3 regions of the Mesorhizobium sp. BHscii genome follow, and region 2 is predicted to be linked to each of the others. Evidence: predicted binding sites of a transcription regulator. Region 2 holds the regulator's gene; each other region holds the start of a gene.

Region 1 (10,711 bases), on a different contig from region 2:
GCAAACAGTCCGCTGCCGAGCCCGGTGCGCTTGATCGTCTTGAGATAATCCTTGGGAATAATCATGTCGGTGTCGACATTGACGATCGGCATCGGCGCGGCAACGCCGGTGAGCTTGGTGAATTTTTCCATGGTCTTTGCCCGTCTTCTTTTCTCTGCGGGGATGTGTTGGCGCCCGGTTTACACAAAGCTGCGGGCAAATAAAAGGCGGCTGTTTTCGGCTGACCTTGGTCCTGGAGCACAGACCGCTTCAAAACCGCCGCCCTATGGTGCACCTTGGCCGGCATGACAACACGTCCCAAAGTTCTCTACGCCAGCGAACCGACCCTCGACGCAGCCGAGTTCCGCCGCGTGCTGGTGGAATCCGGCCTCGGTGTCACTCGGCCTATCGATGACGACGTCCGTCTGAAGGCGATGCTTGCCAATGCAGATCTGGTGTTGGCGGCGCGCCTCGATGGACCTGGCAGGCCGCTGATTGGCCTCGCCCGCGGCATCACCGACTTCTCGTGGGTGTGCTATATTTCCGAGCTCGCCGTCTGCAAATCGGCGCAAGGGCTCGGCATCGGCAAGGGCCTGCTCGACGAAGCGCGGCGGCAGCTCGGGCCATCCGTCGCCATCTCACTGATTTCCGTGCCCGACGCCGTCGGCTTCTACGAACGGATAGGCATGACGCGCATGGCGGACGCGTTCTGGTTTGGTCGCGAGCGCTGACGGACGCATTTTTCTGCCGGCGGGAGCCAAGCAGCGGCCGAGCACGCGGAATAGTGCTGACAGGTGAGCGCCGGCCGCATGGTCTCGGCCTAGTACCGCTCCCTTGACCTGCGCAGTGCCCTGTCCACATCTCCAGCATGGAAAAGCATCGATGCTTCGTGGGCACGGCCGGTTGGGGCATCCCGTCGCGCTACAAGGATCTTTTCCCGGGATCCGGGGCGCATCTCGAGCGTTACTCCGGCCGTCTTGCCGGCGTCGAAATCAATTCATCTTTTTATAAGCCGCACCGCCGTGAGACCTATGAGCGTTGGACGCATTCGGTCCCGGAAGATTTCCGCTTCTGCGTGAAGGTCCCCAGGGCCGTGACACACGAGCATCGGCTTGCCGACTGCGAAGACCTGATCGGGGCATTCCTCGGGCAGGCCGGAGGCCTAGGCCGGAAGCTCGCTGTGCTGCTAGTGCAGTTGCCACCCAGCCTGTCCTTCGAGCCGCGTGTCACCGAGGAGTTCTTCGGTCTGTTGCGAAAGCAAACTGGCTCGAAAATAGCTTGCGAGCCTCGTCATGCGAGCTGGTTCGAACAGGACGCCGATGCGCTTCTGACCGGCTTCCGTGTAGCGCGTGTGGCAGCCGATCCGGCTCGCGTTCCCGCTGCAGCCACGCCATCCGGCTGGCCGGGCCTCGTCTATTTCCGCCTGCATGGCGCGCCGCGTATTTATTACTCGGACTATGACACTGACAGCCTGATCGCGATCAGGCAGCGGCTGGATGCGGCGAGTGCGGCGGGCGCTGAGGTCTGGTGCATTTTCGACAACACGGTTAAGGGCCATGCGCTCGGCAACGCCCTTGCCATAGACGCGATGGCGCCTCAGATCACGTTCAATTCGCGAAACGCCCGGCCCTCTGCGACACGGCTGTACCCAAACGCCGCGCAATCCACCGTGCGGTAGCCGCCATGCACGATCAGCTCGGCCATCGCCTTGCCGACCGCCGGCGCCTGCTGCAGGCCGTGGCCGGAAAAACCGTTGGCGAAGAGGAAATTCCTGACCTGCGGATGCGGGCCGATCACCGCGTTCTGGTCGAGCGTGTTGTAGTCGTAATGACCGGCCCAGGCGCGCGTCGGCTTGATCGCTTCGAAGGCGGGAATGCGGGTCGCCAGCACTGGCCAGATCACCTCTTCGAACAGCGGCCAGTCGGGCTCGAAATCGCCGGGATCGGCGGGGCCGTCGCCCTCTTGCGGCTCGGCGCCGCCGGTGATGTAGACCGAGCCTTCCGGCCTGACATAAATGCCGCTCGGATCGACCAGCAGCGGCATGTCGGCATATTTCTCGCGCGCCTCGAAGATGAAGACATTGCGCTTGCGCGGTTCCACCGGCAGTACCAGTCTGGCCATTGCAGAAACCTTGCCGGCATTCGGCCCGGCGGCGTTGACGACGATGCCGGCCTCGAGCCGCTCGCCATTATCGAGGTTGACGCTGGTGACGCGGTCGCCCTGCCGCTCGATGCCGGTCACGTCAGCGGTGACGAAATCGATGTTTTTCTCGCGCAGCGCCTTGCGGAACAGCATCAGCATCGCATGCGCGTCGAACCAGCCCTCGCCGCTGCGGCCATAGGCGCCCGCGGTGATGCCTTCGGCCGATAGCCATGGGAAGCGACGCACCAACGCATCCGCATCCTCAAGGACGATGTCGGCGCCTTCGGCGATCTGCGCCTCGTGGTTCGCCTTGAGGATCGGCAGTCCGTTCTCGCCGGCGAGGATGAGATAACCGCCTTCGCGAAAACCGATATCGGCGTCGGCTCCAAACTCTTCCGTCAGCCGCCGGAACAGTTTCAGCGTGAACTGCGACAGGCGGATGTTCTCGGGAATTGAAAACTGCTGGCGAATGGAAGCACAGGACAGCGTCGTTGCCGCATGGGCGAATTGCGGGTCGCGCTCGACCAGCGCGATCGAACCGGAAAACCCTTCCTCGCGCAGATAATAGGCGATCGAGGAGCCGACAATGGCTCCGCCGATGATGACGACGTCGTAGCGCACTTTTTTGCGTCTCCAGTTCTAGAGCATGATCCCGAAAGCCGTTTTTCGGAATCAGGCTCCAATTCATACAGCCGGCAGGATGATCTCGAAGCGCGTGCCGCGCTCGGAGTCAACCAGGCGGATCGTGCCATCATGCGCTTTCAGGAGGGCCAGCACGATGCCGAGGCCCATGCCGGTGCCGCCTGCATCGCGGCGCGTGGTGAAGAACGGCTCGAATATCCGCCCCCGATTGCTGGGCGAAATGCCGGCGCCGTCGTCGCTCACCAGAATCGTCGCCTTGCCGCCCGCGCTCGCCGCCGTGATCGAAACAAGCGTTGCGCCATGGCGCGCCGAATTGTCGATGAGATTGGCGAGCACGATGGCCGCGTTCTCGGCCGACATGCGCAGGCAGATATCGCCCCCTCCCTCGACACGGGCCGCCAGCCTGTCCTCGGCCGGCAGCAGCGCCAGTGCGGCGCCAACCAACGTGCTTTCGCCGCCGGGCGCAAGATTTTCGGCGCTCGCCAGGTCGAGCAGACGGCGCACCAGAAGGTTGAGCCGTTCGGCATCGGTGACGATGTTGTTCGAAAACCGCCGCCGTTCGCCCTCATCCATCGCGCTGCCCGAATCGCGCAGCAGTTCGGCCGCCCCCTGGATGGCCGTCAGCGGCGATTTGAGCTCGTGCGAGACATGCGTAGCGAAGGTCTGGATGCTGTCCGAGCGCGCATGCAGCTTTTCGGCCATGTCGAGGAAGGCGTCGGAAAGCGCCGCCATCTCGCGCGTGCCGTGATGATCGAGCGGCCTGATCGCGTCGCGATCACCGGCCGCGATGCGCTTTGTCCGTTCCATCAGCGCGTAGATCGGCCGGCTGACGGTGCGCAGGAAGACCAGGCCGATAAGCAGCGTGCCGCCGAGGATGGCGATCGCCGCCAGCCCCACCTTGCCGCGCTCGCCATAGAGGTGCTTGACGATGTTGTTCGGCGTTCGCGACAGATAGACCACGCCGGCGACCTTGCCGTCGACCGCGACCGGCATCGCGACAAAGACGCGGACTCTCGTACCGCGGCTGACCGAATAGAGCGATGGTGGCGGCTCGTCGGAGATCCTCTGCCGGAGCGCGCTGGCATAGCGGCCGGCCAGCGCCTGGCGAACCTCCTCGACGGCGCCGAGCGACAGGCCGATCTCCTCGCGCCCGACGATGACGACGCCTTTGGGGTCGAGCAGCCGAAAGCCGGCAAGCGTGGTTTTCTGCGTCTCGGCAAGAATGCCCGACAGCCGCGCGCCGATCGCCGCGACGGCTGGATCCGGGGCGGTCGCGGTGATGGCGGGCGGCCGGGCCGGCAGAACGTAGTCGGAGGCAAGATCGAGGCGCGGCTCGATCGGCCGGTAGCGAGAGTCCGGATCGGTGGCACTGTCCGCAGGCACGGCCGCGCCGAGCTTTTCGATGGCGACGCCGGCGTCGCGGACCTCTTGCGCATAGATGGCGCCAAGGGCCGCACCTTGCGCGATCAGCTCGGCCTCGGTCTGGCGGATCAGCTGGTTCTCGTAGAGCCGGAAGAAGAACAGGCCAACCAGCGGCAGCGCCATCACCATGATTAGGATGGCAACAACGATCGTGGCGAGGCGCGGCCGCCATTTATGCGCGGTCACGCGCCGCACCGGCCGAGCCGGAAGCCGACGCCATGCACGGTCTCGATCGCATCCGTGCAGCCGGCCGCCGCCAGCTTGGCGCGGATGTTGCGGATATGGCTGTCGACGGTGCGGTCGGCGACATGGATGTTGGCGGCATAGGCATTGGCCATAACCATGTCGCGGCCGAGCACATGTGCTGGCCGCGCCAGAAACCCTTTCAGGATGGCGAATTCGATCGAGGTCAGCACCAGCGGCCTGCCGTCGAAGCTGGCCGCGTGGCTAGCCGGCAGCAAAGCCAGTCTGCCATGCGAGAATTGCCGGTCGTCGGTCTGTTCCGCCTTTGTCGGGCGGGCGCGCCGCAGGATGACCTTGACGCGTGCGACCAGTTCACGCGGGCTGAACGGCTTGGTGACATAGTCGTCGCCACCCATTTCGAGCCCGAGGATGCGGTCGATTTCTTCATCACGCGCGGACAGGAACAGCACCGGCACATCCGATGTATGCCGCAGCCGCCGGCAGACCTCCAGCCCATCCATCTCCGGCATGCCGATGTCGAGCACGACAAGATCGGGCGCGCGGCGCCCGATCGCCTGCAATGCGGCGGCGCCGTCCGATACGGCAACCGTCTTCATCCCCGACTTTTCGAGCGCAAAGCAGATGATTTCGCGGATATGCGGATCATCGTCGGCGACAAGGATGTTGTGCGGCATGGATCAGCGGCCCGGCGCAAAGGGTTCGGAGCCCTGAGGAACCACGAACGGGATATATGTGTCGAGAGTACGAAGTAGCCGCCAGTCGCGGAAGCTCCAGGCGCGCCAGTTTTCCTGGCCCGCGCGGTAGCGGGCCTGGTCCTGCCCAAGCAGACGGGCGAGTTGGCGGTAAGAGGGAATGCTGGCCGCATTCGTCTCGGCCTGATGCTCGAGGAAGCGATCAAGCGCCGGCCAGGCGCTGGGACCGAGCGAACGCAAATACCAGAAATCGAGCTTGGTGCCGCGGCCGGTCATTTCGAATGAGTGCACGACATTGTAGTTGGCAATCAGCGCCGCGAAGTTGATGAAGGAGCAGGCATAGAGCGTCACCGAAAGCGTCAGAAGATTGGCGGAAAGCAGCCATTCATTGGATTTTTCGAGTGCGATGCGGGCGATGATCAGAGCAAGGCCCGTCGCCACCAGCCCCATCCAGACGAAGGCGGCGACGCGCCAGTAGGTCAGCGCATAGATGCCGATATAGAGATCGAGCCGCAGGATCGACGAGATGACCAGCACGATGTTCTGCGCCACCCAGACATAGACCAGCCGGCGGATAAACGGATCGCTGGAGGTAGCACTTCCCGGCCGCAGCGCCGCCAGGACGAAGCCGGCGGCAAGCAGCGCCGTGACGATCAATGGATAGGCGCCGCTATGCGCATAGGCGGCGTAGGTCAGCCCGTCGGGAAGGTCGATGCCGCCCCACAGATAGGTGGCGTCGAGTGCGGTCTGCACTGCGAACAGGATGTTGAAGACGACCAGCGCGCGAAGGATGGCGGCCTTCCCGAAGACGATGTCCTCGATCGCCTTGGCGGGTTTTGTCGTCGTCACCCCGAGGGGGATAGGCAATGCGAGATGTGCAATGCGGCGGAAAAAGCGCGGCAGGCGCGGGCGCAGAAAGACCCAGACGCCGGCAAGCACGACCAGCCAGAACGCCAGCCGCGGCAGCTGGATGAGGTCGAGCAGTGCGTGAAGATCGATCAGCGACAGCCAGTATTCGATAACCGGATTGGCGGCGCCGAACAGCGCGAGAAACACTGCGCCCAGGGTCAGCGGCATGATCCAGACGCCGATCGCCGCAAGGCGGATACGCCGCTGGCCAAGCCGCCGCGCCGCTTTGCGCCAGCGGAAGAAATCGTGGACGAACCGGAATGGTGCCGCGAGCAGGAAGAGCGCGACCTGGCCGGCAAGGCGGGCAAGCCCACGCCGCAACCGGCCGACCAGCCAAAGCGCGAAGACGACCATCGCCGCCAGCCCGATCGCGACGGACAGCGCGCTGACATTTTCAATGAGCGGCAGCAGCCCGACAAGCAGGGCGGCGAGTCCGGGCCCCAGGCCGCGGGCGCTGAGCGCCGAGGGATGGATGGCCGCGACTGCGGCGGCAAGCGTAGTGCCGAACAGGAAAAGCGTGATGCCGACCGGCTGCCCGTAGAAGAAGAAATCGGCCAGCGCGGCAAGCAGGACCGCAACGCCGAATCGCGCGCAAAAGCTCGGAGCGGCCGTAAGTAACGATGTCATGATCGGACTTTCTCAGCGGCTTTGATCCGGGCGGCATACCGGGGCGGAGATTTGCGGATGAAGGGGAAGAGTCGCCGAACGGTGCGCCCGCGGCGGATCGACGAGCCACCAACCCTCATTGCGGAGTCGGTAAGGCAGGGACCAACGGGGTTTTTCTCGCATCTGCATACCGCCTATATCGCCGATCGACATGCAGGCGGCGGGGCGGATCCGAGGAGATTTTCCGGACTTTTGTGCAGTTTTTATGCAGGTGAAGACGGCTTGCCTCGACTGACTACAGGCGGCATAGATCAGGCATGATTGAAACCTACCGCCCGCGCCGCTCGGTGCTCTACGTCCCGGCCTCGAACGACAAGGCGCTTGCCAAGACCTCATCGCTGGCCTGCGATGCCGTCATCATCGATCTCGAAGATGCCGTCGCCCCGGCCGACAAGGTTGCCGCGCGGGAAAAACTGGCCGGCATCTTCGCCAAGCGCCCGGTTGCCAACCATAATGGCCGGCGCTACGAGATGATCGTTCGCATCAACCCGCTCGCCAGCGAATGGGGCGCCGACGACTTGCTGGCTGCGTTACGCAGCGAGCCCGACGCCATCCTGCTGCCCAAAGTCGACACGCCGCGCGACGTCCTCGAGGCCGGCGACGTGCTCGACGACAATTTCGCGCCGGACGAGGTGAAACTATGGGCAATGATCGAAACGCCCAAGGCTCTGCTCAACATCGGACCAATTGCCGAGCTTGGCCGCGATCCGGCCTCGCGGCTGGTCTGTTTCGTTGCCGGAACGAACGATCTGGTCAAGGAGACCGGCGTTCTCGCCACGCCCGACCGGCGCTATCTCACACCGTGGCTGATGCAGATGGTGCTCGCCGCGCGCGCCGGTGGCCTCGACCTGCTCGATGGTGTCTTCAATGAGTTTCGCGATCTGGATGGCTTTGCGCGCGAATGCACGGAAGCGGCCGCCATTGGATTTGACGGCAAGTCGCTGATCCACCCGGCTCAGATCGATGCCGCGAACCGGGCCTTCGCGCCATCTGCCGAAGCCGTGGCCGAGGCGCGCTTGGTGAAAGCTGCCTTCGCACTTGCCGAAAATGCCGGCAAGGGCGTTATCGCACTGAATGGAAAAATGGTCGAGCGGCTGCATCTGGCGCAGGCCGAAAAACTGCTGGCGAAGGCGGCCGCCATCGGGGCATGATTGGCAACCCACCACAGGAATGAAAATGAAACTCTACCGCTTTCTGTCCGGTCCGGACGATTCCAGCTTCTGCCACAAGGTGACGGCGGCGCTGAACAAGGGCTGGCACCTGTTCGGTTCGCCGACCTATGCCTACGACAAGCAGACCAAGAGCATGCGCTGCGGCCAGGCCGTGGTGAAGGATGTCGAGGGCCAGGAATACGGGCCCAACACCAAGCTCAGCGACTAGTAGGATACGACCGTTACAGAAGCTTTTCCCAGGCAGCTCTGATTTCGTTGAACCTTGCGTCTGCAAGGCCGTCGACGTCATCGCAGCTGAAATAAAGGATCGATAGCGCTGCATAAAGGCCCGGATAACCGGAGACGGTATCCATCTTCATGAGAATTTCGGCAACCGACAGTTGCTGGCGTTTAATGCTGGATATCGCGCATTCCGATATCATCGGTGCTAGTGGATGGTCGAATTTGGACAGCCAGAAATCGACTAACGCCAGGAGAATGGCGGGCTCGACAACAGTGTTTGCGGGTAGACGGCAAAGCTCATCGAGTGCAATAAATGCAGCATTCGGCGAAATGCCGATGGCGGTTTGGATCAATTCGCGGCTCAGTGAAATGTCGTGATACGGCCAATTGCAGTCGATCCGATTGGCAAACTCTGCTTCCGTCATCTGGACACTATTCAGCTGCCTCTTCGATCCGCTCCATATCGTCGTCCGACAGGCCGAAATGGTGGCCGATCTCGTGGATCAGCACATGGGTGACTATGTCGCCCAGCGTCTCTTCGTTCTCGGCCCAGTAGTCGAGGATGGCGCGGCGGTAGAGCGTGACGCGGTTCGGCCCCTCGCCGGTCTGCGGATTCCAGCGCTCGGCGATGCCGCGCCCCTCGAACAGGCCGAGCAGGTCGAACGGCGTTTCCAGCGACAGGTCGTCCATGATCTCGTCGGTCGGGAATTCGGCGATTTGGATGACGATCTCGCCGGTCAGCTTGCGAAATTCCTCCGGCAGATGGGCATAGGCCTCCAGCGCCAGGAACTCCATTTCCTCCATCGACGGCGAAAGCTCGGCGTGCCAGGTGCGGGTTTTGTAGATGCGGGCCATGCTTTGTCCTTTGATCCCGGCATATAGGCTTTCGAGCCGGAGTCGGCAAATGGCCAGGTTGCAGCCTTTGCGCGGACAGGAATAAATTCCCCATGACTCCGCTTGACTCTTCGGGCGGCCTCTGGAATCAATAGGAACATAACAGGAACAATTGTGAGTGGAAGCTGACCGTCATGGCGACAAGCGCCGTGGCGCGGGAGACTGTTTTTGCCCTGCGCCGACAGATCGCGAAGATCGAGGGAACGCTGCCCGAGCGCCTGGAGGCGCCGGCCGGCGCAGCTCCCGTTGATGCGGATGTCACGCCCCGGGATCTAACAATCGTCCGCCGCGGCCTCGCCGTGGCGCCGCCCGATGCGTTTCTGCGCACCGGCGCGGAGGGTCTCGATACTGCGCTCAGCGGCGGCCTGCCGAAGGCGGCGCTGAGCGAGATCCATGGCGCCGCGACACGTGATGCCGGGGTCGTCGCCGGTTTCGCCCTGTCGCTCGTCAGCCTGATCCTCAAACAGGAGCCGCCGCGACTGCCGGTCCTGTGGATCGGCACCGCGGAGGTCTTCCGCGAGGCCGGCTTCCCCTATGCCAGAGGGCTTCATGGCCTTTTCGGGATCGAGCCGGAGCAATTGCTGTTTTCCGAGGCGCCAAGGCTCCTCGATGGGCTGTGGGTCGCCGAGGAAGCCGCCCGGATGACGGCGCTCGCCGCCGTCATCCTCGAAATCCGCGGCAGCCCGCAGCGGCTGGACCTCACCGCGACGCGGCGGCTGCACGCCCGGGCACAGAGCGCCGGCCGGCCGGTGTTCCTGCTGCGCCAGGCCGGCGAGGCCGAACCGACGGCGGCATCCGTCCGCCTCGTCCTGTCGGCTGCGCCGTCGGCACCACGCCAGACGCTCGCCGGGCCGCTCGCCGGCTCGATCGGCCGCCCCGCCTTCACCGTCAGCATCGGCAAGAGCCGCACGGCCTTGCCGGGACAATTCACACTGGAGTGGAACCCGGATGAACGCAATTTCGAGGAAAGAAGGGCCGGGGAAGAACGGGCAGCGAATCCTGTCCCTGTGGTTTCCGCACCTCGCCGCGGAAAGGATCCTGCGGCAGCGTCTGGGGCGGTCCTGGCGTTCGCGGCCGTCGGATCACCTGCCCCTGGTGATCAGCCATCGCCAAGCGAACGCGCAGCGCATCGCCGCCCTCGACGAGCGGGCTGAGGCGCTTCATCTGAAGCGCGGCATGGGCATAGCCGACGCGCGCGCCATGCACCCATCGATCGACGTAGTGGAAGCCGATCCCGAGGCCGACCGCCGCCTGCTCGAAAGCCTCGCCGACTGGTGCGACCGCTACACTCCGCTGGTGGCGATCGACGCAGCCGACGGCCTGTTTCTCGACGTCACCGGCTGCACCCACCTTTTCGGCGGCGAACGGGCGATGCTGGACGACATTCTGTCGCGCTTTTTCCATCAGGGTTTCGATGTCCGCGCCGGCCTTGCCGCCACACCTGGTGCTGCTTGGGCGGCAACGCGGTTTGCCAGTGACCGCATCGTCCCCGGTGGCGAGGAGGAAGCGCTACTCGCACCCTTGCCGCTGGCGGCGCTGCGCATCGAGCCTGATATCCGCGCCAGCCTGGAAAGCGTCGGCCTGCGCACGGCGGGCGCCGTCATGGCAGCACCGCGCGCGCCGCTCGCCCGCCGCTTCGGCACATCGCTGCTTTTACGCCTCGACCAGGCGCTCGGCCGCCTCGATGAGGCGGTGTCGCCGCGCCTGCCGGTCGCGCCGCTTTCGGTCGAACGCCATCTCGCAGAACCCATCATGCTGACCGACGAA
Region 2 (10,711 bases):
CCCGAACCGTCGGCGAGAACCTCGAGTCCGCCAAGGCGGAATTCGCCTCGTCACCGACCGCCATGAAAATCATCGATTTCATCGCCAGTCGCGGCAAGCGGCACTATGCCGTCCCGTCGCTCAAGGCTGGCGACGGCGACGATGCAGATGACGAAGAGTGAGGCCACCCGGACGGGCCTTGATCTCGCGCCAGACGCCAAGGTCGGCATCATTGCCGGCGGCGGCAGTCTGCCGGTCGAAGTCGCCAGGGCGCTTGGTGGGCAAGGTAAGTCTCCCTTCGTGGTAATCGTGGCGGGCGAGGTCGACCGCATATCCGATTTCGACGCCTACGAGCAGGCAACGTTGAGGCTGGAGGATGTCGGCTCACTGCTGCCGACGCTCAAAAATCATCATGTTACCCATTTGGTGACAGCGGGCCATATCACACGCCGTCCCCGGCTGAGCGCCATGCGCCTCAATCTCGGCCTGCTCGCCTGGGTGCCCAGCCTTCTTGTCGGTGTAACCCAAGGCGACGACACCGTGCTGAAACTGTTCGTGCGGAGGATCGAGCGCAGCGGCATCAACGTTGTCGGCGCCCATGAGATCGTGCCGGAATTGGTCGCTGCCGAAGGCGCGCTGACCAAGGCTATGCCGCGGAAATCCGATTGGCGCGACATCGAAGCGGCGCATACGGCGGCAAAGGCCATCGGCGCGCTGGATATCGGCCAGGCGGCTGTTGCGATCGGCGGCCGCGCCATCGCGCTGGAGGGCGTCGAGGGCACTGACGGATTGCTCGATCGAACAAGGCAGTTGCGCGACCATGGCAGGCTGGCCGGCAGAACGCGCGGCGTCCTGGTCAAATGCGCCAAGCCCGGCCAGGAGTTGCGCGCCGACCTGCCCTCCATCGGCCCGCAGACGGTCGAGGCGGCGCATGCCGCCGGACTTGCCGGCATTGCCATCGAAGCCGGCCGCTCGCTGGTTCTGGAAGGCCCTACCGTCGTTGCCCGCGCCAATGCGCTCGGCCTATTCGTGATCGGCCTGCCTGCTGCGGAGCCGATGCATGGCGACTAAGAAACCGCTGAAGATCGCCATCGTCGCCGGCGAGGAATCCGGCGAACTGCTTGGCGCCGACATCGTAGCGTCGCTCAAGCGCGCGACTGGCCGCGAGGTCCGGCTCGTCGGCATCGGCGGCCGGCATTTGCAGGCGCTCGGCCTCACGCCGCTCTTCGACGGCGGCGAGATCGCGCTGATGGGCCTGAGCGCCATCCTGCGCGACCTGCCGCGCCTGATGCGACGGATCAGCCAGACGGCCGACGCGGTCGCCGGTGAAAAGCCCGACTGCCTCATCACCATCGACAGCCCGGATTTTTCGCTGCGCGTGGCGAAGAAGGTGCGTGCCGCCGATCCGGCAATCCCGATCATCCACTATGTCTGCCCGAGCGTCTGGGCGTGGCGGCCGGGCAGGGCGGAAGCGATGAAACCGTATGTCGATCATATCCTCTGCATCCTGCCTTTCGAGGTGAAGGAGCTCGCCCGCCTCGGCGGTCCGCCCGGCACTTATGTCGGCCATCGCCTTATGCACGATCCGGGCGTGCTCGGCGCTGCCAAGGCGCAAAGCCTGCCGCGCGACCTGTCCGAGGATCGTGTGAAGACACTGCTTGTGCTGCCCGGCTCGCGTCGCGGTGAGGTGCGACGGCTGGTTGGCCCGTTCGGCAAGACGATCTCGATCCTACGCGCACGCGGACACCGCTTGCGCCTGCTGTTGCCGACGGTGCCGCATGTCGCCGACCTAGTCAGGGCTTCGGTGGCAAGCTGGGACGAGAAGCCGGAGATCATCCTTGATACCGAACGCAAATGGCAGGCCTTCGGCAAGGCCGATGCAGCGCTGATCGCATCGGGAACGGTGTCGCTGGAACTGGCGCTGTCGGGCGTGCCGATGATCTCCTGCTACCGGCTCGATCCGGTCATGCGGATTGCCCAGCGCCTGATCACCGTATGGAGCGCCGCCTTGCCCAATCTCATCGCCGATCGCCCGATCGTGCCGGAAAGCTACAACGAATATGTGCGGCCGCACTATCTGGCGCGGCAGTTGGAGGCGCTTTTTTCCGACACCCCCTATCGCGCATGGCAGAAGGAGGGTTTTGCCGAGGTGGCCAGACGCATGGCCGTTGATGAACCTTCCGGCGATATCGCCGCGGGGGTCGTGATGAAATACATCAAAGGGTGAGTAGTGAGTAGTGAAGATAGCAGAGCACAGCTCGGCGTCTAGAATTCCTATTTACTACTCACTACTCACTTCTTCTATTCACCGTTTAGCAATCGGCACGTAGTCGCGTTCCGGCGCACCTGTATAGAGCTGGCGCGGGCGACCGATCTTCTGGTGCGGATCCTCGATCATCTCTTTCCACTGCGCGATCCAGCCGACGGTACGGGCGACCGCGAACAGCACGGTGAACATGGTGGTGGGGAAGCCCAGCGCCTTCAGCGTGATGCCGGAATAGAAATCGACGTTCGGATAAAGCTTCTTCTCGATGAAATAGGAGTCGGTCAGCGCGATCTTTTCCAGTTCCATGGCGATGTCGAGCAGCGGATCATCCTTGATGCCAAGTTCGCCCAAAACCTCATGTGCGGTCTTCTGCATGATCTTGGCGCGCGGATCGTAGTTCTTGTAGACGCGGTGGCCAAAGCCCATCAACCGGAACGGATCGTTCTTGTCCTTGGCGCGGGCGATGAATTCCGGGATGTGGTCGACATGGCCGATCTCGCCCAGCATGTTCAAGGCCGCTTCGTTGGCGCCGCCATGAGCCGGTCCCCACAGGCAGGCGATGCCGGCGGCGATGCAGGCAAACGGGTTGGCGCCCGACGAGCCGGCGAGGCGAACGGTCGAGGTCGAGGCGTTCTGCTCGTGATCGGCATGCAGGATGAAGATGCGCTCCATCGCACGCGCCAGCACCGGATTGATCTTGTATTCCTCACACGGCACGGCAAAGCACATATGCAGGAAGTTGGCCGCGAAATTCAGCTCGTTCTTCGGGTAAATGAAGGGTTGGCCGATGTGGTACTTATAAGCCATCGCCGCGATCGTCGGCATCTTGGCGATCAGCCGCATCGACGCGACCATGCGCTGGTAGGGGTCCGAGATGTCGGTGGAATCGTGATAGAAGGCTGACAGCGCGCCGACCACGCCGCACATCACCGCCATCGGGTGCGCGTCGCGGCGAAAGCCGGTGAAGAAGCGCGACATCTGCTCGTGCACCATGGTGTGGCGCGTCACCCGGTAATCGAAATCGTCCTTCTGCGCCTTGGTCGGCAATTCGCCGTAGAGCAAGAGGTAGCAGACTTCGAGGAAGTCGCCATGCTCGGCCAACTGGTCGATCGGATAGCCGCGATGCAAAAGGATGCCGGCATCGCCATCAATGAAGGTGATTTCCGACTCGCAGCTTGCCGTCGAAGTGAAGCCGGGATCATAAGTGAACGCCCCGGTGGTGCTGTAAAGCGAGCCGATATCGATGACGTCCGGTCCGACCGAGCCGCTTCGCACCTTGAGCTCGTGAGTTTTGCCGCCGAATTCAAGCTTCGCAGTCGACGCGTGGGTTTTGCCGCCAAATTCCATTTTTGTCGCAGCTTCGGACATTGCAAACTCCTTTAGGTTTTTCTCATGCCGGCAAAGGCGAAATATCTGCAACGCAACACTTCGAAAGCACCGGAGTTCGCGCGTTTGCGCCCGCAATTGGATTTGCGTGCCAAATTGGGCCAAGGCCTAATGTTGCACTGCGAAACCCACCTTTCAATGCCAATCTTCTTGGGCCAGTTTTGCTAATCGATTTGATCCGCGACGCGCGCCAGGCTTTCCTCGCGGCCAAGCACGGCAAGCACGTCGAACACGCCCGGCGAGGTGCTTTTGCCGGTGAGCGCGGCGCGCAAGGGTTGGGCCACAGCGCCGAGCTTATGGCCGCCGGCCACCGCATATCCCCGGATCGCAGCCTCCGCTGCTTCGGCCGTCCAGTCGCCTGAAATCGCCTTCAGCGCCGCATGAGCACCCCGCAGGATCTCGCGCGCATCACCGCCGAGCAGCGCCGCCGCCTTCTCGTCGATCCGCAGCGGTCGCTCGACAAACAGGAAGGCGGCACCGTCGGCCAGCTCGACCAGTGTCTTGGCCCGCTCCTTTAAGCCGGGCAGGGCGGCGAGCAACTGCGCCTTGCGCGTGTCGTCGAGGCGCGTTGCGATCGCCGGGCCGCCTTCCAGATAGGGCAAAGTGGCGATGAAGATATCGAGCAATTCGGCGTCGTTCATGCGGCGCATATGCACGCCGTTCAGCGCCTCGAGCTTGGCGAAGTCGAAGCGGGCGGCCCCCTTGTTGACGTCGCCGATGTCGAACCAGGCAATCATGTCGGCGATCGACATGACCTCGTCGTCGCCGTGGCTCCAGCCAAGCCGCGCCAGGTAGTTGAGCAGTGCCTCAGGCAGGTAGCCCATGGCACGATAGGCTTCGACGCCTAGCGCACCGTGCCGCTTCGACAGCTTGGCACCGTCGGCGCCATGGATCAGCGGGATATGCGACATCGACGGCACGTCCCAGTCCATGGCTCGATAGATCACCATCTGGCGGGCGGCATTGGTCAGATGGTCGTCGCCGCGGATGATGTGGGTGATGCCCATGTCATGGTCGTCGACGACGACGGCATGCATATAGGTCGGATTGCCGTCCGAGCGCAGGATGATGAAATCGTCGAGATCCTTGTTGGGGAAGCGGACTTCGCCCTGCACGCGGTCATGCACCACCGTCTCGCCGCCGGCCGGCGCCTTGATGCGGATCGCGCCCTTGGCGCCGGCCGGCGCCTCCGACGGGTCGCGGTCGCGCCAGCGGCCGTCATACCGAGGAGGCAGCCCCTTGGCACGCGCGCTCTCGCGCATCGCCTCCAACTCGGCCGGCGTCGCATAGCAGTAATAGGCTTTGCCGAGCCGCACCAGCTCCTCGGCGACCGCGCGGTGGCGCGGCGCGCGCTCGAGCTGCGATACCGGCTCGCCGTCCCAGGTGAGGCCGAGCCAGGCGAGCCCATCGAGAATGGCAGCGGTTGCCGCATCGGTCGAACGCTCGCGATCGGTGTCCTCGATCCGCAGCAGCATCTTGCCGCCAGTGTGTTTCGCATACAGCCAGTTGAACAGCGCCGTGCGCGCCCCGCCAATATGCAGGAAGCCGGTGGGAGAGGGGGCAAAACGGGTGACGACCTTGTCGGACATAGAACTCTCAGGCAAGCGCAGGAACGGATGTGGTTGCGCGGACTTTCGCGCGTCGCGCGTTCATGTAGCATAGGAGGTCAAGGGTGCAAGGGGCAGACCCGATGGCTGGACCAGGCCGGGGCGTGGACGAGAGCGAGGGCGCGATCACAAGCGTCAGCGAACGATCGCTGTTTGCCGACGTTCCTCACGCCGAGCCGCTAGCCGCTTTGCTGCCTGCATCGCACCCGGCCACCCAGTCTCTTTCGCCGGACCGCTCCGCGCCAATACCGGCTCCACAACCGGGGCCCGTCATTCGTTTCCGCCGACAGCTTAGCCATCTTTCACCATCCGGTATCCGCAACAGCATGGCCTCGGCAGCCGGCCTGGAACTCGACCGCGGCGTCGCCTTCCTGCTGGTGCCGGTTTTTCTGGCGTGCGGGGTGATCGTCTATTTTTCGCTTACCGTCGAACCGGACTTTCCGCAGCCCATTGCCGTCGTGGTCCTCACGGCGTTGTGTGCGGCTGTCACGCGCTCATGGCGCAAGACGCATCTGTGCTTCATGGCAGCGTTGCTGTGCGCACTCGGTGTTCTCGCCGCCAAGGTTGAAACCTGGCGCGCGGGAACGCAGATGCTCGGTTCGGAAATCCAGACCCAGCTCACCGGCCGTGTCGTTAGGCTCGATCAGATGGCGAACGGCCGGATCAGGCTGACCATCGACGTGATGTCGACCGCCCGGCCGACACTGCGTTATGCACCGGGACGTGTCAGGGTTTCGGCACGCAAAATTCCCGCTGAGATGACTGCAGGCTCGGTGGCAACCGGTTATGTGCGGCTTTTGCCTCCGACTGGCCCGGTTAGGCCGGACAGTTATGACTTCTCCTTTGACAGCTATTTCGCCGGTATCGGTGCCAGTGGCTTTTTCCTCAGCAATCCGAAGATCGTCGTTTCCGAGGATGCGCCGTTCGCCGCGCGCCTTTCTTCCTCGATCGAAAAGGCGCGCGAAAACATTGCCGACCATATCAGGGACAGCATTGGTGGCGCCGAGGGGGAGATTGCCGCCGCACTGATCATCGGTGTGCGTGCCGGCATTCCCGAAGAGATAAACGAATCGATGCGGCGCACCGGCATCTACCACATCATCTCGATTTCCGGCCTGCACATGGCGCTTGTCGCCGGCACGATCATGGGATTGCTGCGCGGCGCCTTTGCGCTGTTTCCCGATTTTTCGTCACGCCGGCCGGTCAAGAAATATGCGGCTGCTGCCGCACTCCTTTCCATCGCTGCGTATCTCATTTTTTCCGGTATCGTGGTCGCGGCTGAACGCAGCTTCATCATGCTGGCGGTAATGCTTGTCGCCGTGCTGTTCGACCGAGCGGCACTTACCATGCGCAATCTGACGATTTCTGCCATCGCCGTCATCGTCGTGTCGCCGCACGAGGTGGTCGGCCCAAGCTTCCAGATGTCCTTCGCCGCGACTGCTGCTCTCGTGGGCGCCTATGCCGGATGGTCCGACTATCGTGCCGACAGGGCCACGGCGCCGCCACAGCGACGGTCGCCGGTCGCTTTCGTCACGCGAAAACTCGCCGCTGGGACAGGGACCATCGCAATGACCTCCATCATTGCCGGCAGCGCCACCGCGCTCTTCGCCATCTGGCACTTCCAGCGCGTATCGCCGCTTAGCCTGTTCGCCAATCTGGCGGTCATGCCAATCGTCACGGTCGTCATGTTCCTGGCCGTCCTCAGCGCTCTGGCAATGCCTTTCGGCTTCGACGGACCTTTCCTCTACATGATGGGCAAGGGACTGACGGCCATGATCGCAATATCGGGATGGATTTCCGAGCGGTCGCCGGTCGATGCAGTCGGGCTGATCTCGTTGCAGTCGGTTCTGCTGGTGACGGTCGCCCTGGTCATCGCTACGATGGCGACGACATGGTTGCGGCTTGCGGCACTTCCCTTTGCGCTCGCCGGCCTGCTGACGATTTCCGACACGCGCGCCCCCGATGTGCTGATTTCGGAAGATGCGCATCTGGTGGCGCTGCCGATCGGCGGCGGCGAACTTGCCGTCAACCGGGTGCGTTCGAACGAATTCACCACCGACAACTGGAAACATGCGCTGGTTTCAGCGACCATTGTCGAGCCGGAAACATTCGAAAAAGGAGACGTGCGGTTCGACATCGCCGACCCGGCCGACCTGCCGCCTGGAGCGCCCTTCTACTGCACTGCCGGCCTGTGCCTCGCCCGGCACCCGTCCGGCGCGATCATCGCACTCGCCGACGACCGCAAAACCGCACGGCCAGCCTGTGCCTTTGCGGATTTGATCGTCATCGACGATGCCACAGCCTATTATAATCCCTGCCGCAATCCGCTGGTTCTCGTCGTCACCAAACGGCAGCTCGCTCGCATGGGCAGTGCCGCCGTCTTCTTCGATCCGCTATCAGCGACGACGCGCGCAGAAATCCGTTTTGCCGTCAGACAGCCATATAGGCCTTGGCACGAGCAGCGGAGATTTTCGCGCGAGGCGAGGGGCTTGCCGCCATACCGCAGGGCCGAGAAACCCAAGAAGCCTGCCGCTCAGTAACGCCGGATCAGTCCGACGAGCTTGCCTTGCACCTTGACCCGGTCCGGCCCGAAGATGCGCGTCTCATAGGCCGGATTGGCGGCTTCCAGTGCGATCGAGGCGCCCTTGCGGCGGAACCGCTTCAGCGTCGCTTCCTCCTCGTCGACCAATGCGACGATGATCTCGCCAGGCTGGGCGGTGTCGGCGTTGCGGATGATGACCGTGTCGCCGTCGAAAATGCCGGCCTCGATCATCGAATCACCCTTGACCTCCAGCGCGTAGTGCGTGCCGCCGGTGATCATGTCCGGTGGTACCGAGATCGAATGCGTCTGGTGCTGGATGGCGTCGATCGGCACACCGGCAGCGATGCGGCCCATCACCGGTATGGAGATGGTGGCAACGACGTCGTCGTCATTGCCGGCCGCGGGCAGGCGCGAAGGCGCCGGTTTGATCTGTCGTCCGAGGCTGCCCTGCCCAAGGCTGCCCTGAATGACGCTTGGCGAGAATTTGCGAGCCGCATTGAGGCCGGGCGCGATCGAATCGGGCAGGCGCAGCACCTCCAGCGCGCGGGCCCGGTTGGGCAGGCGGCGAATGAAACCGCGCTCCTCCAGCGCCGTGATCAGCCGATGGATCCCCGACTTCGAGGCGAGGTCGAGCGCTTCCTTCATCTCGTCGAACGAGGGCGGAATGCCGCTTTCCTTCAGCCGCTCGTGGATGAACATCAGCAGTTCATGTTGTTTGCGTGTCAGCATCGCGACCCCCAACAGAATCAGAAAAACAAACCCAGAACAAACACTATCTGTTCCAGTTGTGTTCCGCAACCGTTTAAAGTTTAATGAATGTGTTGACGTTTTGTTCAGCGTAGCATCAGCACGCTGCACGCGGCGCCCGTCGCGGCTGGGGGAGCGAATGGCTCGCGCACGATCAGCCCGTTGGCGTCGGCCAGCATTTTGAGCATCGAGGAATCCTGGACGCCGAACGGGGTCGCCAGTGGCGTGCCGGCTTCTTCCTTCACCACCGCGCGTACATAGTCCTGCCTGAGATCGTTGGCCGGCATGGCGGCGCCGAGCCGCGCCTGACGCATGTCCTGCCGGAAGGCGCGGCCGCCGAGCCGCGCAAGCAGCGGCTTCAGAAAGAGCTGCGTGCAGACCAGGCTCGCCACCGGATTGCCAGGCAGGCCGATGCAGCGGATGTCGCCCAGCCGCCCGAACATCAACGGCTTGCCAGGCCGCATGGCGATTTTCCAGAAATCGAGCGTCATGCCTTCACCGGTCAGCACGTCATGGACCAGGTCATGGTCGCCGACCGAGGCGCCGCCCAGCGTGACAATGACGTCGGCGCCTGCGTCGACCGCTTGTTTCACCAGCGTGGCGATCGCCTCCTTGCGGTCGGGGGCGATGCCGAGATCGAGCGCGCTGGCGCCGACCGAGCGGGCCGCGGCGGCGACGCCATAGGCATTGGACGAGATGATCTGGTCGGGGCCAAGGTCGCTGCCCGGCGGCAGCAATTCGTCGCCGGTGGCGATGATGGCGATCAGCGGCCGTTTCACCACGCTGACCTGCGGGTGGTTGGCCGACGCCGCCAGCGACAATGCCGCCGGATCAAGCGGGCGGCCTTTCTCCAGCAGGATGTCGCCCTTCGAGAAATCGAGCCCGAGGCAGCGGATGTTGCGGCCTTCAACCGTCGACGCGGTCACTTCGACGCTGCCGCCGCCGAGATCCCTGGCATTCTCCTGGATGACGATGGTGTCGGCGCCTGCAGGAAGCGGCGCGCCGGTGAAGATGCGCACGGCCTGCGCCGGGCCGACTGTTCCGGCAAAGCCGCGTCCGGCCGGCGCCATGCCGATCACCGAAAGTCTTGCGGGCACGGACGCTACGTCCTCGGCCCGCACGGCATAGCCGTCCATAGCGGACGCGTTGAACGGCGGCTGGGTGCGAAGCGCCAGAAGCGGCTCCGCCAGCACGCGGTCGGCGGCGTCCATCAGGGCGACGCATTCAGCCTGCAAGGGCGCAGCATCCTCAAGCAGGCGCTCGAGCGCCTCGGCGACCGGAAGCAGTGCCATTATTGGCCTGCCCCCTTGGCGTCCGCCTTGTAGTCGCCGGATTTGCCGCCGGTCTTTTCCACCAGCCTGATGCCCGAGATCACCATGGCGCGGTCGACCGCCTTGGCCATGTCATAGATGGTCAGGCAGGCGACCGAGACGGCGGTCAGCGCTTCCATCTCGACGCCGGTCTTACCTGTGACGCGGGCCAGCGCCGTGACCTTCAGGCCTGGCAGCGTCGCGTCCGGTTCGATGTCAACGGATATCTTGGTCAACAGCAGCGGATGGCAGAGCGGGATCAGCTCATGCGTCCTCTTGGCCGCCATGATGCCGGCGATGCGCGCCGTGCCCAGCACGTCGCCCTTCTTGGCATCGCCGTCAAGAATCATCTTCAGCGTTTCGGGCCGCATCGCGACAAGACCTTCGGCGATTGCCGTGCGCGTCGTCTCCGCCTTGTCGCCGACATCGACCATATTGGCTTCGCCTTTCGCGCCAAGATGGGTGAGGGCGGCCGTCATCGTCAGTCAGCCTTAGAGCGACGTGCGTCCGTTTGGACGCGCAAAGTACTCTCTAACCCTTTGAAACTATGCATCGTGCTCTCCAAAAATCGATTCCGATCTTCGGGCCGATGCATGAGCCGGCGCCTTGCCCGTCAAAAGCAGGCGCGTTGCAGTGGCCACATTCTGTTGCCGCATCAGGCTCTCGCCGACGAGGAATGTACCGATGTCGCTCCGTTCCAGCCTGCGGCAGTCTTCGTGCGAGAAAATACCGCTCTCGCTGACCAGCAGGCGGTCTGCCGGCACCATCTTCGCGAGCCGCTCCGAGGTCTCGATGCTGGTTTCGAACGTCCGGAGATTGCGGTTGTTGATGCCGATCAGCCGCGATGACAGTTTCAGCGCGCGTTCCGTCTCGG
Region 3 (10,711 bases), on a different contig from region 2:
TTGATTTCTTCTCGGGCAGGTCTTTACGCTTGGTCTCCGCGAATTCCTCGAGCTGCTTTTCGCTCATCGATTTGTACATTCCCTTCGAAGCGCCTTTGAGCTCACTCTTTTTGGTCTCGCCACGCTTGGCGGACAATGCCGCTCCTGCGGCTTTCTGCTGGACTTTTGAAGTGGCTGGCATGATCGTTTCTCCCGTCTTGCAATGAGGGAAAACGCACCGGTCCAGGTGACGTTCCCAGGTATCAGGAAATCGCCAGCCCAAACCCCTGCATCAGGCGGCGAGTCGGGAAATCAACCCGCTTCGACGTGAAGACAGCAAGGTCGGCGCCTTCCGGCAGCGCCTCGCCGCGATTCCTGGCCTCGGTGCCCGCGAGCAGCGAGAGCGCCCGCCGTGCGATCGCCTCGGCGGGATCGAGCCAATCGACCGGCCAAGGTGCCGTCTTGCGCATACGGTTGGCCAGAAACGGATAATGGGTGCAGGCAAGCACGACGATGTCGGTCCGCAGTTCATCATGTTCGACGAAGCACGGCGCGATCTCGGTTCGCACCGCTTCTTCATCGACAAAGCCCTCGCGCATATAAACCTCGGCCAGCCCCGCCAGATTATCGCTGCCAACCAGGCGGACATCGCATTTTTGCGCCCATCTGCTGATCAGGTCGCGCGTATACTGGCGTTTGACGGTGCCGGGCGTCGCCAGCACCGAAACCAACCCGGAGCGAGTGCGTTCCGCCGCCGGCTTGATCGCCGGCACCGTGCCGACGAAAGGGTGGCCGGGAAATCTCTCACGCAACGCATCGATGACCAGCGTCGAAGCGGTATTGCAGGCGATGACCGAGATCGCCGGCGAAAAACGGTCGAGCAGCTTGCCGAACAGCTCCAGTATATGCGCCCTCAGTGCCGGTTCCTCCCAAGCGCCATAAGGGAAAGCCGCATCGTCGGCGACATAGACGAAGCGGCGGTCGGGCATCAGCACGCGCGCTTCGCGCAAAACCGTCAGGCCGCCGATGCCGGAATCGAACATCAGGATCGGGCGGGCGCTTGAGGGATCGGTCATTGTCATTTGAGTCGCGAGGGAAGGCTCGGATTACGAGAGAAGGCTGGGATTGCGAGAGAGGCTGGGGACCACGTCAGGAAGATGGTCACATTCGAAGGTCCATCGTCCTAAAATGATGGACCACACCAAATAACATTCGGTTACTCGTGTTTAAGCCTGGTCTTTGTCTGTCGCCTTCGCGGCGCGTGCGGCCGCCGCCGGAAGCCGCCTTGGATCATCGCCCGGCGATCCGTCGCCGCGCGGCATGGCCGGCGAAAACCTGTCCAGCGATGATATTATGCCGCGCAGCACCTTGAGTTCCGGCTCGGCGAAGCCGGCGCGCGTCAGCACCGCGCGCAGGTTGTCGACCATCTTCGGCTTCTTCGGCGCCGGGCGGAAATAGCCGCGCGCTTCGAGCGCGCCTTCCAGATACGCGAAGAGGCCGTGCAATTGTTCCTTGGTCGCCGGCATCATGTCGGGGCTGGAAAAATTGGTTTTCGTCTCATCTTCCAGGCCGGACTTCATCCATTCATAGGACATCAGCAGGGCCGCCTGGGCGATATTGAGCGAGGAGAAGGCGGGATCGACCGGGAAGGTGACGATCTCGTCGGCCAAGCCAACCTCGTCGTTGTAGAGCCCGAACCGCTCGCGGCCGAACAGGATGCCGGTGCGCTGTCCGGCTTCCTGGCGCGCCCTTAGCGCCCTGCCCGCCTCGACCGGTCCGCGCACCGGCTTGAAATTATCGCGTGCGCGCGCCGTGGTGGCGAAGACGAAATTCAGGTCGGCGACCGCCGAGGCCAAATCGTCAAATACCCTAGCGGCATCTATCACATGGTCGGCCCGGCTCGCGGCAGCGCGCGCCTTTTCGCTCGGCCAGCCGTCGCGCGGATTGACGAGGCGCAGCTCGGACAGACCGAAATTCGCCATGGCGCGCGCGACCATGCCGATATTCTCGCCGAGCTGCGGCTCGACCAGGATGATCGCCGGGCCTGCGGCAGGAGGGATGTCGTTGCTGGCTTGCATGGCTGTCAATGAACTGCTGTTTGCGGCATTTCAGCCTCCCCTGCCATATCCGGCCGCGAAAATGAAGCTTTCACAAAATGAAGCTTTCACAAAGAGTGGCCGACGGCGATGGTGAAGCACGCCCGCGCGGATCGCCGTTTGCGCGGCCAAAAATGCTTTGATATACGGGCCCCATCCCCGGCCGAAAGCCATGCGGCAAGGCCGTTCCGATCCCAACAATGAGGCATTCTTTCCATGGCGAAGATCAAGGTGGCGAACCCGGTCGTCGAGCTCGACGGCGACGAGATGACCCGCATCATCTGGCAGTTCATCAAGGACAAGCTGATCCACCCCTATCTCGATCTGAAGCTTGAATATTACGACCTCGGCGTCGAGCACCGCGACGCCACCAACGACCAGGTGACCATCGAGGCGGCCAATGCCATCAAGAAACACGGCGTCGGCGTGAAATGCGCGACGATCACGCCCGACGAGCAGCGCGTCGAAGAATTCAAGCTGAAGAAGATGTGGAAGTCGCCGAACGGCACGATCCGCAACATCCTCGGCGGCACCATCTTTCGCGAGCCGATCATCATGAAGAACGTGCCGCGGTTGGTGCCCGGCTGGACCAAGCCGATCATCGTCGGCCGTCATGCTTTCGGCGACCAGTACCGCGCCACCGACTTCCGCTTTCCCGGCAAGGGCAAGCTGACGATCAAGTTCGTCGGCGAGGACGGCAAGGTGATCGAGCATGACGTGTTCGATGCGCCGGCCGCCGGCGTCGCCATGGCAATGTACAACCTCGACGAGTCGATCCGCGAATTCGCCCGCGCCTCGCTGAATTACGGCCTGCTGCGCAATTATCCGGTCTACCTCTCGACCAAGAACACCATCCTCAAGGCCTATGACGGTCGGTTCAAGGACATTTTCCAGGAAGTCTACGAGGCTGAGTTCGAAGCCGAATTCAAGGCGAAAAAGATCTGGTACGAGCACCGGCTGATCGACGACATGGTCGCCTCCAGCCTGAAATGGTCGGGCGGCTATGTCTGGGCCTGCAAGAACTATGATGGCGACGTGCAGTCGGACACTGTGGCGCAAGGCTTCGGTTCGCTCGGCCTGATGACATCGGTGCTGATGACGCCGGATGGCAAGACGGTGGAGGCGGAGGCCGCACATGGCACCGTCACCCGTCACTATCGCCAGCATCAGAAGGGCGAGGAAACCTCGACCAATTCGATCGCGTCGATCTTCGCCTGGACACGCGGCCTCGCCCATCGCGCCAAGCTCGACGACAATGCCGAGTTGAAGCGTTTTGCCGAGACGCTGGAAACGGTCTGCATCCAGACCGTCGAGGCCGGCTTCATGACCAAGGATCTGTCGCTGCTGATCGGTCCCGACCAGCCATGGCTTTCGACCACCGGCTTCCTCGACAAGATCGACGAGAACCTGCAGAAGGCGATGGCCTGAGCCACCGGTTTGCGCCAGCAAATTCGTCGCGCCAGTTGCGACGAAGGGCGGCGACTAAAAAGAACCGGCCGCCCTCGATCATTCCCCAACAATGAGGCCACTTGCTCATGGAAAAGTGGAACCGTTCATTTTGCTTGGCATCAGCGATTGTGTTGGGGGCTGGTTCCGGTGCCTTTGCAGATCCGAAGCCCGGAGAGGACATTTGGTACTTTCAAAACGGCAGCATGCTTCTCAAAAACTGTGATGCCTACCTCAGGCTGATAAAAGGACTAGCCAGCAAAACGCCGCAAGGTGAGAAGGCTGAATTCTACTTTGATGCTGGCCGGTGCAAAGGCACGATCGAAAGCACGTCGGACACCCTTGCATTACAAAAAGATTCGCTTCGGGGCGGCATTCTTCCAATTGCGTGCGTTCCCGATCACGTTCGGATATCCACCTTGGTCAAATTTGTGGTCGACTACGGCCATATGCATCCGGAACTTGGTGCAACCAATGCTCAAAATTTCATACGATATGCGCTGGCCGAAAAGTATCCGTGCAGTGTGAAAAACTCGCCTCAGCCCTCGACGGGAATTTGTGACGCGGAGGAAGAAAATTGCGGTTGATCGGTTGTTCGGCGATTAGCGGCCGGCAATTTACCACGACCTAACAGCCAGTTGTCCTAGCAGTAACCGACGGGTGTACAATCATGAGCAGGCCAGTCGTCTACGGGGCGGACTACAGCGTCTACGTGCGCATCGTCCGCCTCGCACTCGCGGAAAAAGGCATCGACTACGAACTTGTGCCGGTCGACATCTTTGCGGCGGACGGCATTCCCGGCTGGTATTTCGACCATCAGCCGTTCGGCCGCATCCCGGCCTTCGAGCATGACGGGTTCCGCCTCCACGAGACCAGCGCGATTACGCGTTACATCGATGAGGCGTTTGCCGGGCCGGCCCTCCAGCCGGCGAATGCGCGCGCCTGCGCAACCATGAACCAGATCATCGGCATGCTCGACGCCTATGCCTATCGGGCCATGGTCTGGGATGTCGCCGTCGAGCGGCTGGAAAAGACGGCGCCCGACGAGGCTTTGATCGCCGCCGGACTTCGGCAGGCGAGAACGACGCTTAAGGCGCTCTCATCGCTGAAGGCCGAGGGGCCATGGCTGTTGGGCGAGCAACTGACGCTCGCCGACCTGCATGCAGCACCCATCATCGGCTATTTCGTCAAGGTCACCGAAGGGCGGAAGCTGCTGGCCGAATTTCCAGATCTTCGGGACTGGTATGCCAGCATCGCGGCCCGGGAGAGCTTTGCCCGTACTGAAAAGGCTGGGTGACAAAGTCCGAAAGGCCGAGGGACAGCACCCCCCTCTGTCCTGCCGGACATCTCCCCCTCAAGGGGGGAGATTGGATGTCACGATTGTTTTCGCCAATTTTCAACGTTTGAGGAAAGGCAGGGCAATGAAGCTGCCAATCTCCCCCCTTGAGGGGGAGATGTCCGGCAGGACAGAGGGGGATGCCTCCCAGACCCCCAGCAACCGATCAGGCCGCCTCCAGAGCCGCTTTCACCGCAGCGATCGCGTCTTCGGCCCTCGAGGCGTCCGGGCCGCCGGCCTGGGCCATATCGGGTCGACCACCGCCGCCCTGCCCGCCCAATGCCGCGGATGCCACGCGGACCAGATCGACGGCGCTGAAGCGGCCGGTCAGGTCGTCGGTGACGCCGACCACGACGCTCGCCTTGTTGTCCTCGCCGGCGCCAACGAAGACGACGACGCCGGAGCCGAGCGACTTCTTGCCGGCATCGGCCAACGGCTTCAAATCCTTTGGCGCGACGCCCGATACCGCCTTGCCGAGAAAACCGACACCGGCAATGGTTTCGTTTTCCGCAGGCACGCCGGCTGGCGAGCGGTCGCCCAGCGCCAGCTTCTTGCGCGCCTCGGTCAGCTCCTTCTCAAGCTTCTTGCGCTCGTCAAGCAGCGCCTCGACGCGGGCCGGCACGTCGGCCGGCGAAATCTTCAGCGTGGCAGCGACCGCCTTCAGCCGCCTGTCCTGTTCGTCGAGATGCTTTCTGGCCGCCTCTCCGGTCAGCGCCTCGATGCGGCGTACGCCAGCGGCGACAGCGCCCTCCGACACCAGCCGGACCAGGCCGATATCGCCGGTGGCGCCGACATGGGTGCCGCCGCAGAGCTCGACCGAATAGGGCTTGCCGGCCTTGTCACCGGCAACCCCGGTGCCCATCGACACGACGCGGACCTCGTCGCCATATTTTTCGCCGAACAGCGCCATGGCGCCCTCGGCAATCGCGTCATCGACGCTCATCAGCCTCGTCGTCACCGGGCCGTTCTGCACGACGATCTCGTTGGCCATCGCCTCGACGCGTTCCAGTTCCTCGGCCGAAATCGGCTTGGGATGGGAAAAGTCGAAGCGCAGCCGTTCCGGCGCGACCAGCGAGCCCTTTTGCGCGACATGAGTGCCGAGCACCTCGCGCAGCGCCTCGTGGACAAGGTGGGTCGCCGAATGGTTTGAGCGTAGTCGCGTGCGCCTGATATGGTCGACCTTCAACTCGACCGCTTCACCCGTCTTGACGGTGCCCTTGGTGACCTTGCCGAAATGCACGAACAGGCCGTCGCCCTTCTTCTGCGTGTCGGTGACGTCGATAGCAAAACCTTCGCCCGAAATCACGCCGGTGTCGCCCATCTGGCCGCCGGACTCGCCATAGAACGGCGTCTGGTTGACGACGACGCCGACGGTTTCGCCGACAACGGCGCTCTCCACCGCGGCGCCATCCCTGACTAGCGCCTGAACGATGCCTTCTGCTTGCTCGGTGTCGTAGCCTAGAAACTCGGTCGCGCCCGCCTTCTCGCGCACCGCGAACCAGACGGTTTCGGTGGCCGCGTCGCCGGAGCCGGCCCAGCTCTTCCGCGCTTCGGCCTTCTGCCGCTCCATCGCCGCGTTAAATCCCTCAAGATCGACCGAAACCCCGCGCGGGCGCAGTGCGTCCTGAGTGAGGTCGAGCGGGAAGCCATAGGTGTCGTAGAGCTTGAACGCTGTCTCGCCGTCAAGCCGGTCGCCGCTGCCGAGCGCCTCGGTCGCGTCGGCAAGCAGGCCGAGGCCGCGCGCCAGCGTCTTGCGGAAGCGCGTTTCCTCGAGCTTCAGCGTCTCTGATATCAGCGGCTGGCCGCGCACCAGTTCGGGATAGGCCTGGCCCATCTCGCGCACCAGCGCCGGCACCAGCCGCCACATCAGCGGATCACGGGCGCCCAAAAGCTGCGCATGGCGCATGGCGCGGCGCATGATGCGACGCAGCACGTAGCCGCGGCCTTCGTTCGACGGCAGCACGCCGTCGGCGATGAGGAAGCTCGATGCGCGCAGGTGATCGGCAATGACGCGGTGGCTCGCCCGGTTCTTGCCTTCCGCCTTGACGCCGGTCGCCTCTTCCGAGGCACGGATCAGCGCCTTGAACAGGTCGATGTCGTAATTGTCGTGCTCACCCTGCAGGACGGCTGCGATGCGCTCCAGCCCCATGCCGGTGTCGATCGACGGGCGCGGCAGTTCGATCCGCTCCGCCTTCGTCACCTGCTCGAACTGCATGAAGACGAGGTTCCAGATCTCGATGAAACGGTCGCCGTCCTCATCCGCGCTGCCGGGCGGGCCGCCCGGAATGTCGGCGCCATGGTCGTAGAAGATTTCCGAGCACGGGCCGCAGGGACCGGTATCGCCCATCGCCCAGAAATTGTCGCTGGTGGCGATCCGGATGATCCTGTCCTCCGGCAGCCCGGCGATCTTCTTCCAGAAGCCCGCGGCCGCGTCGTCGGTATGGTAGACGGTCACCAGAAGCCGGTCCTTGGCGATGCCGAACTCGCGGGTGATCAGGTTCCAGGCAAGCTCGATGGCGCGCTCCTTGAAATAATCGCCGAAGGAGAAATTGCCGAGCATCTCGAAGAAGGTGTGGTGACGGGCAGTGTAGCCGACATTGTCGAGATCGTTGTGCTTGCCGCCGGCGCGCACGCATTTCTGCGAGGTGGTGGCGCGCGAATAGGGACGGCTTTCCAACCCCGTGAAGACGTTCTTGAACTGCACCATGCCAGCGTTGGTGAACATCAGCGTCGGGTCGTTGCGCGGCACCAGCGGGCTCGACGCCACGACCTCGTGACCCTCTTTGCGGAAATAGTCGAGAAATGCCGACCTGATCTCGTTGACGCCACTCATGAATACTGCCTTTTCGAGAGATCCGCCGATTGCCGGCGGAAAACAGACATGGCCTTTTAGCGGTCGCACCGCACCCTGTCCAGAAACACGGAATTGCTCCAAACCGTAGCGCTGGCCGGCTGTTCACAATGACCAGAGCTATCAGCAAAAACGCAAACCGCCGGCCCAAGGCCGGCGGCATAAACACATCGATACACCAACTCAATTCGGGATACGCGAACTCAAACGGGTATCCTGGCTGGCACAGCCTGTATCTTACATCGCGCCCGCTTCGTCCTCGAAACCATCGTCTCCGCCTTCGGAACCGCCATTTTCGAGGAATTTCTCGGCGATCAGCCCGGCATTCTGCCTCAGCGCCAGCTCGATCTCGCGTGCCGTGTCGGGATTGTCGCGCAGGAACAGTTTTGCGTTCTCGCGGCCCTGGCCGAGACGCTGCGAATTATAGGAGAACCAGGCGCCCGACTTCTCGACCACGCCGGCCTTGACGCCGAGGTCGACCAGCTCGCCGGTCTTGGACACGCCCTCGCCATACATGATGTCGAACTCGACCACCTTGAAGGGCGGCGCCAGCTTGTTCTTGACCACCTTGACGCGGGTCTGGTTGCCGACGACCTCGTCGCGGTCCTTGACCGAGCCGATGCGGCGAATGTCGAGGCGCACCGAAGCATAGAATTTCAGCGCGTTGCCGCCGGTCGTGGTCTCGGGCGAACCGAACATCACGCCGATCTTCATGCGGATCTGGTTGATGAAGATGACCATGGTGTTGGAGCGCGAGATCGAGGCGGTCAGCTTGCGCAGCGCCTGGCTCATCAGGCGGGCCTGCAGGCCGGGCAGTGAATCGCCCATTTCGCCCTCGATTTCGGCGCGCGGCGTCAGCGCCGCGACCGAATCGACCACCAGCACGTCGATGGCGCCGGAACGCACCAGCGTGTCGCAGATCTCCAGCGCCTGTTCGCCGGTATCGGGCTGCGAGATCAGCAGATTTTCGAGGTCGACGCCGAGCTTGCGCGCATAGACCGGATCGAGCGCGTGCTCGGCATCGACAAAGGCGCAGATGCCGCCCTTCTTCTGGGCTTCGGCCACCGTGTGCAGCGCCAGCGTCGTCTTGCCCGAGCTTTCCGGCCCATAGATCTCGACGATGCGGCCGCGCGGCAGGCCGCCGACGCCAAGCGCGATGTCGAGGCCAAGTGAACCGGTCGGCACCGTTTCGATCTCGACGACCTGCTCGTTTGCGCCGAGCCGCATGATCGAGCCCTTGCCGAAGGCACGCTCGATTTGCGACAGCGCCGCATCCAGAGCCTTTGATTTATCCACTGCTTTGTCCTCTACCAGCCGCAAAGAATTCTGAGCCATGATACATCACCCCTTGGTCGTCAATGAAGGCCGGACAATCCGTAATCCTTATTAATTTGTACCTTTTTTGTTCTCGTCTGGCAAGGGGAGACAAACGATTGAAAAACAAACAATATCCGGATTTGTTCTTTTTTTGTTTCGTGTTTCACCCCAGGATGTATCCCGCTTCACCCGCAGGATCGTGCTGGCATCTTTCGAATCGCGCCTTCGGTTGCCGGGTTCCGCCGGACACCCTAGTCTTTGCCCGGCAACAGCAAAGGTCTCCTCCCAGGCATGATGAAGTCGCCGACAATCCTGGCCGTAGGCGGCGCCTATATAGATCGGCGCGGCCAGGTTTCGGGCGCCTTTGTGCCGGCGGCGTCGAATCCCGGCACGATGCGCGAGGCTGTCGGCGGCGCCGTCTTCAATGCGCTGCGCGGCGCCGTGCGGCGCGGCGTCTCCGGCTCGCTGCTTTCGGTGCGCGGCGGCGATGTTCTGGCCGACACGGTCTCGCGCGCCATCGCTGCGGCCGGCATTGCTGATCTATCCGTGGTGTTCCTCGATCGCACGACGCCGAGCAACACGACGATAATCGACGGCGACGGCGCGCTGATCGTCGGCCTTTCCGACATGGCGCTCTACGACCTGGCGCTTCCCAAGCAGATCCGCCGTGCCAAGGTGCGTGAGGCGATCAGCACCGCCCATGCGGTCCTGTGCGACGCCAACCTGCCGTCGACGGCGCTGGAGCGGCTGGTGGCGCTTGCCGCCGGCAAGCCGGTCTTCGCCCTCGCCGTCTCACCAGACAAGGCGGTGCGGCTCGCGCCGGTGCTTGGCAGCCTGGCGATGGTCTTCATGGACCGGCGCGAGGCCATCGCACTCGCCGATGTCGGTATCGACACGGCGGAGCGTGATATCATCGACCGCCTGAGGCGCGCCGGCCTCAAATATGGCGTGGTGAGGTCGGATGACGGTCCGGTGCTGGGTTTCGACGAGGCCGGCGCCTTCTCGATCCCGCCGCCAAGAAAAGTCACCGACGTCGCCGCCGATGCGCTGGCGGGCGCAATGGTCGCCGCCCTGCTGCGCGGCCTGACGCTGCGCGCGGCGCTGCGTGACGGCGTTGCCGCGGCAATGCTTGCGATCGAAAGTGCCGAAATTGTGCCGGTCTTTACGGCGGCAGACTTTGCCGACGCGCTGGCCCTTGTGCCCGAGCCGCAGAAAATTGGCATGAGCTGATGACCAGTGGAGAGGCGGCCTATTTGCCGGCACGCAGCCCCGCCTCATAGGCCCGGCGCGCCCAGACCGCCATCTCGTCCGGATCGTCGAAGGCGCTGTCGGGAATGCTCCAATACGGCATGGACACGAGCTTGCCGTGCCGCGAGCCGGTGTAGGTCCATTGCCGGCAGCCGGCCGCTTCGAATTCGGGCGCGCTTTCCGAGTCGGCCTTCAGCATCAATTCGCCACGGATGACGATGGCGACGATGACGCCGTCGAAGTAGATGCCCTTGCCGCCGAACATCTTGCGAATGCTGACCGGGCCGAGGCCTTCGAAAAGTTCGGCAATGCGTTCATTGTCCATGCCGCGATCATGTCACCCGGATTTCCCCTTGTCATCGCCGCAACCAAAACCATCCTGACAAGTTGAGAGCCAAATTCTTCGGAGTCCCTCATCATGCCGCTTCTGCTCAAAGG

Evidence for each region. Region 2 encodes LexA, which represses DNA repair genes until DNA is damaged. Its sites were predicted from a motif close to TGTTCNNNNTGTGTTCNG; they were not measured.
Region 1: the regulator LexA is predicted to act here: its motif matches at 9,038-9,055, upstream of ACWTU7_RS25480 (ImuA family protein).
Region 3: the regulator LexA is predicted to act here: its motif matches at 9,167-9,184, upstream of recA (recombinase RecA).

Annotation. Positions count from the first base shown of each region.
Region 1 is NZ_JBSPKW010000022.1:84,803-95,513, forward strand. It holds gene leuD (3-isopropylmalate dehydratase small subunit) at 1-131, opposite strand, end outside; gene ACWTU7_RS25430 (GNAT family N-acetyltransferase) at 285-710, shown strand; gene ACWTU7_RS25435 (DUF72 domain-containing protein) at 869-1,657, shown strand; gene ACWTU7_RS25440 (NAD(P)/FAD-dependent oxidoreductase) at 1,576-2,742, opposite strand; gene ACWTU7_RS25445 (ATP-binding protein) at 2,806-4,308, opposite strand; gene ACWTU7_RS25450 (response regulator) at 4,368-5,063, opposite strand; gene ACWTU7_RS25455 (DUF4153 domain-containing protein) at 5,067-6,617, opposite strand; gene ACWTU7_RS25460 (HpcH/HpaI aldolase/citrate lyase family protein) at 6,914-7,807, shown strand; gene ACWTU7_RS25465 (DUF1737 domain-containing protein) at 7,833-8,036, shown strand; gene ACWTU7_RS25470 (hypothetical protein) at 8,050-8,475, opposite strand; gene ACWTU7_RS25475 (metallopeptidase family protein) at 8,483-8,905, opposite strand; gene ACWTU7_RS25480 (ImuA family protein) at 9,079-10,098, shown strand; gene ACWTU7_RS25485 (DUF6504 family protein) at 10,040-10,711, shown strand, end outside.
Region 2 is NZ_JBSPKW010000018.1:111,886-122,596, forward strand. It holds gene lpxA (acyl-ACP--UDP-N-acetylglucosamine O-acyltransferase) at 1-161, shown strand, start outside; gene ACWTU7_RS22975 (LpxI family protein) at 148-1,050, shown strand; gene lpxB (lipid-A-disaccharide synthase) at 1,040-2,206, shown strand; gene gltA (citrate synthase) at 2,285-3,613, opposite strand; gene gltX (glutamate--tRNA ligase) at 3,796-5,220, opposite strand; gene ACWTU7_RS22995 (ComEC/Rec2 family competence protein) at 5,322-7,778, shown strand; gene lexA (transcriptional repressor LexA) at 7,772-8,509, opposite strand; gene ACWTU7_RS23005 (molybdopterin molybdotransferase MoeA) at 8,614-9,819, opposite strand; gene moaC (cyclic pyranopterin monophosphate synthase MoaC) at 9,819-10,316, opposite strand; gene trpC (indole-3-glycerol phosphate synthase TrpC) at 10,383-10,711, opposite strand, start outside.
Region 3 is NZ_JBSPKW010000003.1:272,680-283,390, reverse strand. It holds gene ACWTU7_RS06550 (DUF3008 family protein) at 1-181, opposite strand, end outside; gene murI (glutamate racemase) at 243-1,055, opposite strand; gene ACWTU7_RS06540 (RNA methyltransferase) at 1,206-2,057, opposite strand; gene ACWTU7_RS06535 (NADP-dependent isocitrate dehydrogenase) at 2,292-3,503, shown strand; gene ACWTU7_RS06530 (Rap1a/Tai family immunity protein) at 3,611-4,108, shown strand; gene ACWTU7_RS06525 (glutathione S-transferase family protein) at 4,192-4,818, shown strand; gene alaS (alanine--tRNA ligase) at 5,024-7,690, opposite strand; gene recA (recombinase RecA) at 7,946-9,043, opposite strand; gene ACWTU7_RS06510 (carbohydrate kinase family protein) at 9,317-10,255, shown strand; gene ACWTU7_RS06505 (TfoX/Sxy family protein) at 10,275-10,598, opposite strand; gene ACWTU7_RS06500 (GFA family protein) at 10,692-10,711, shown strand, end outside.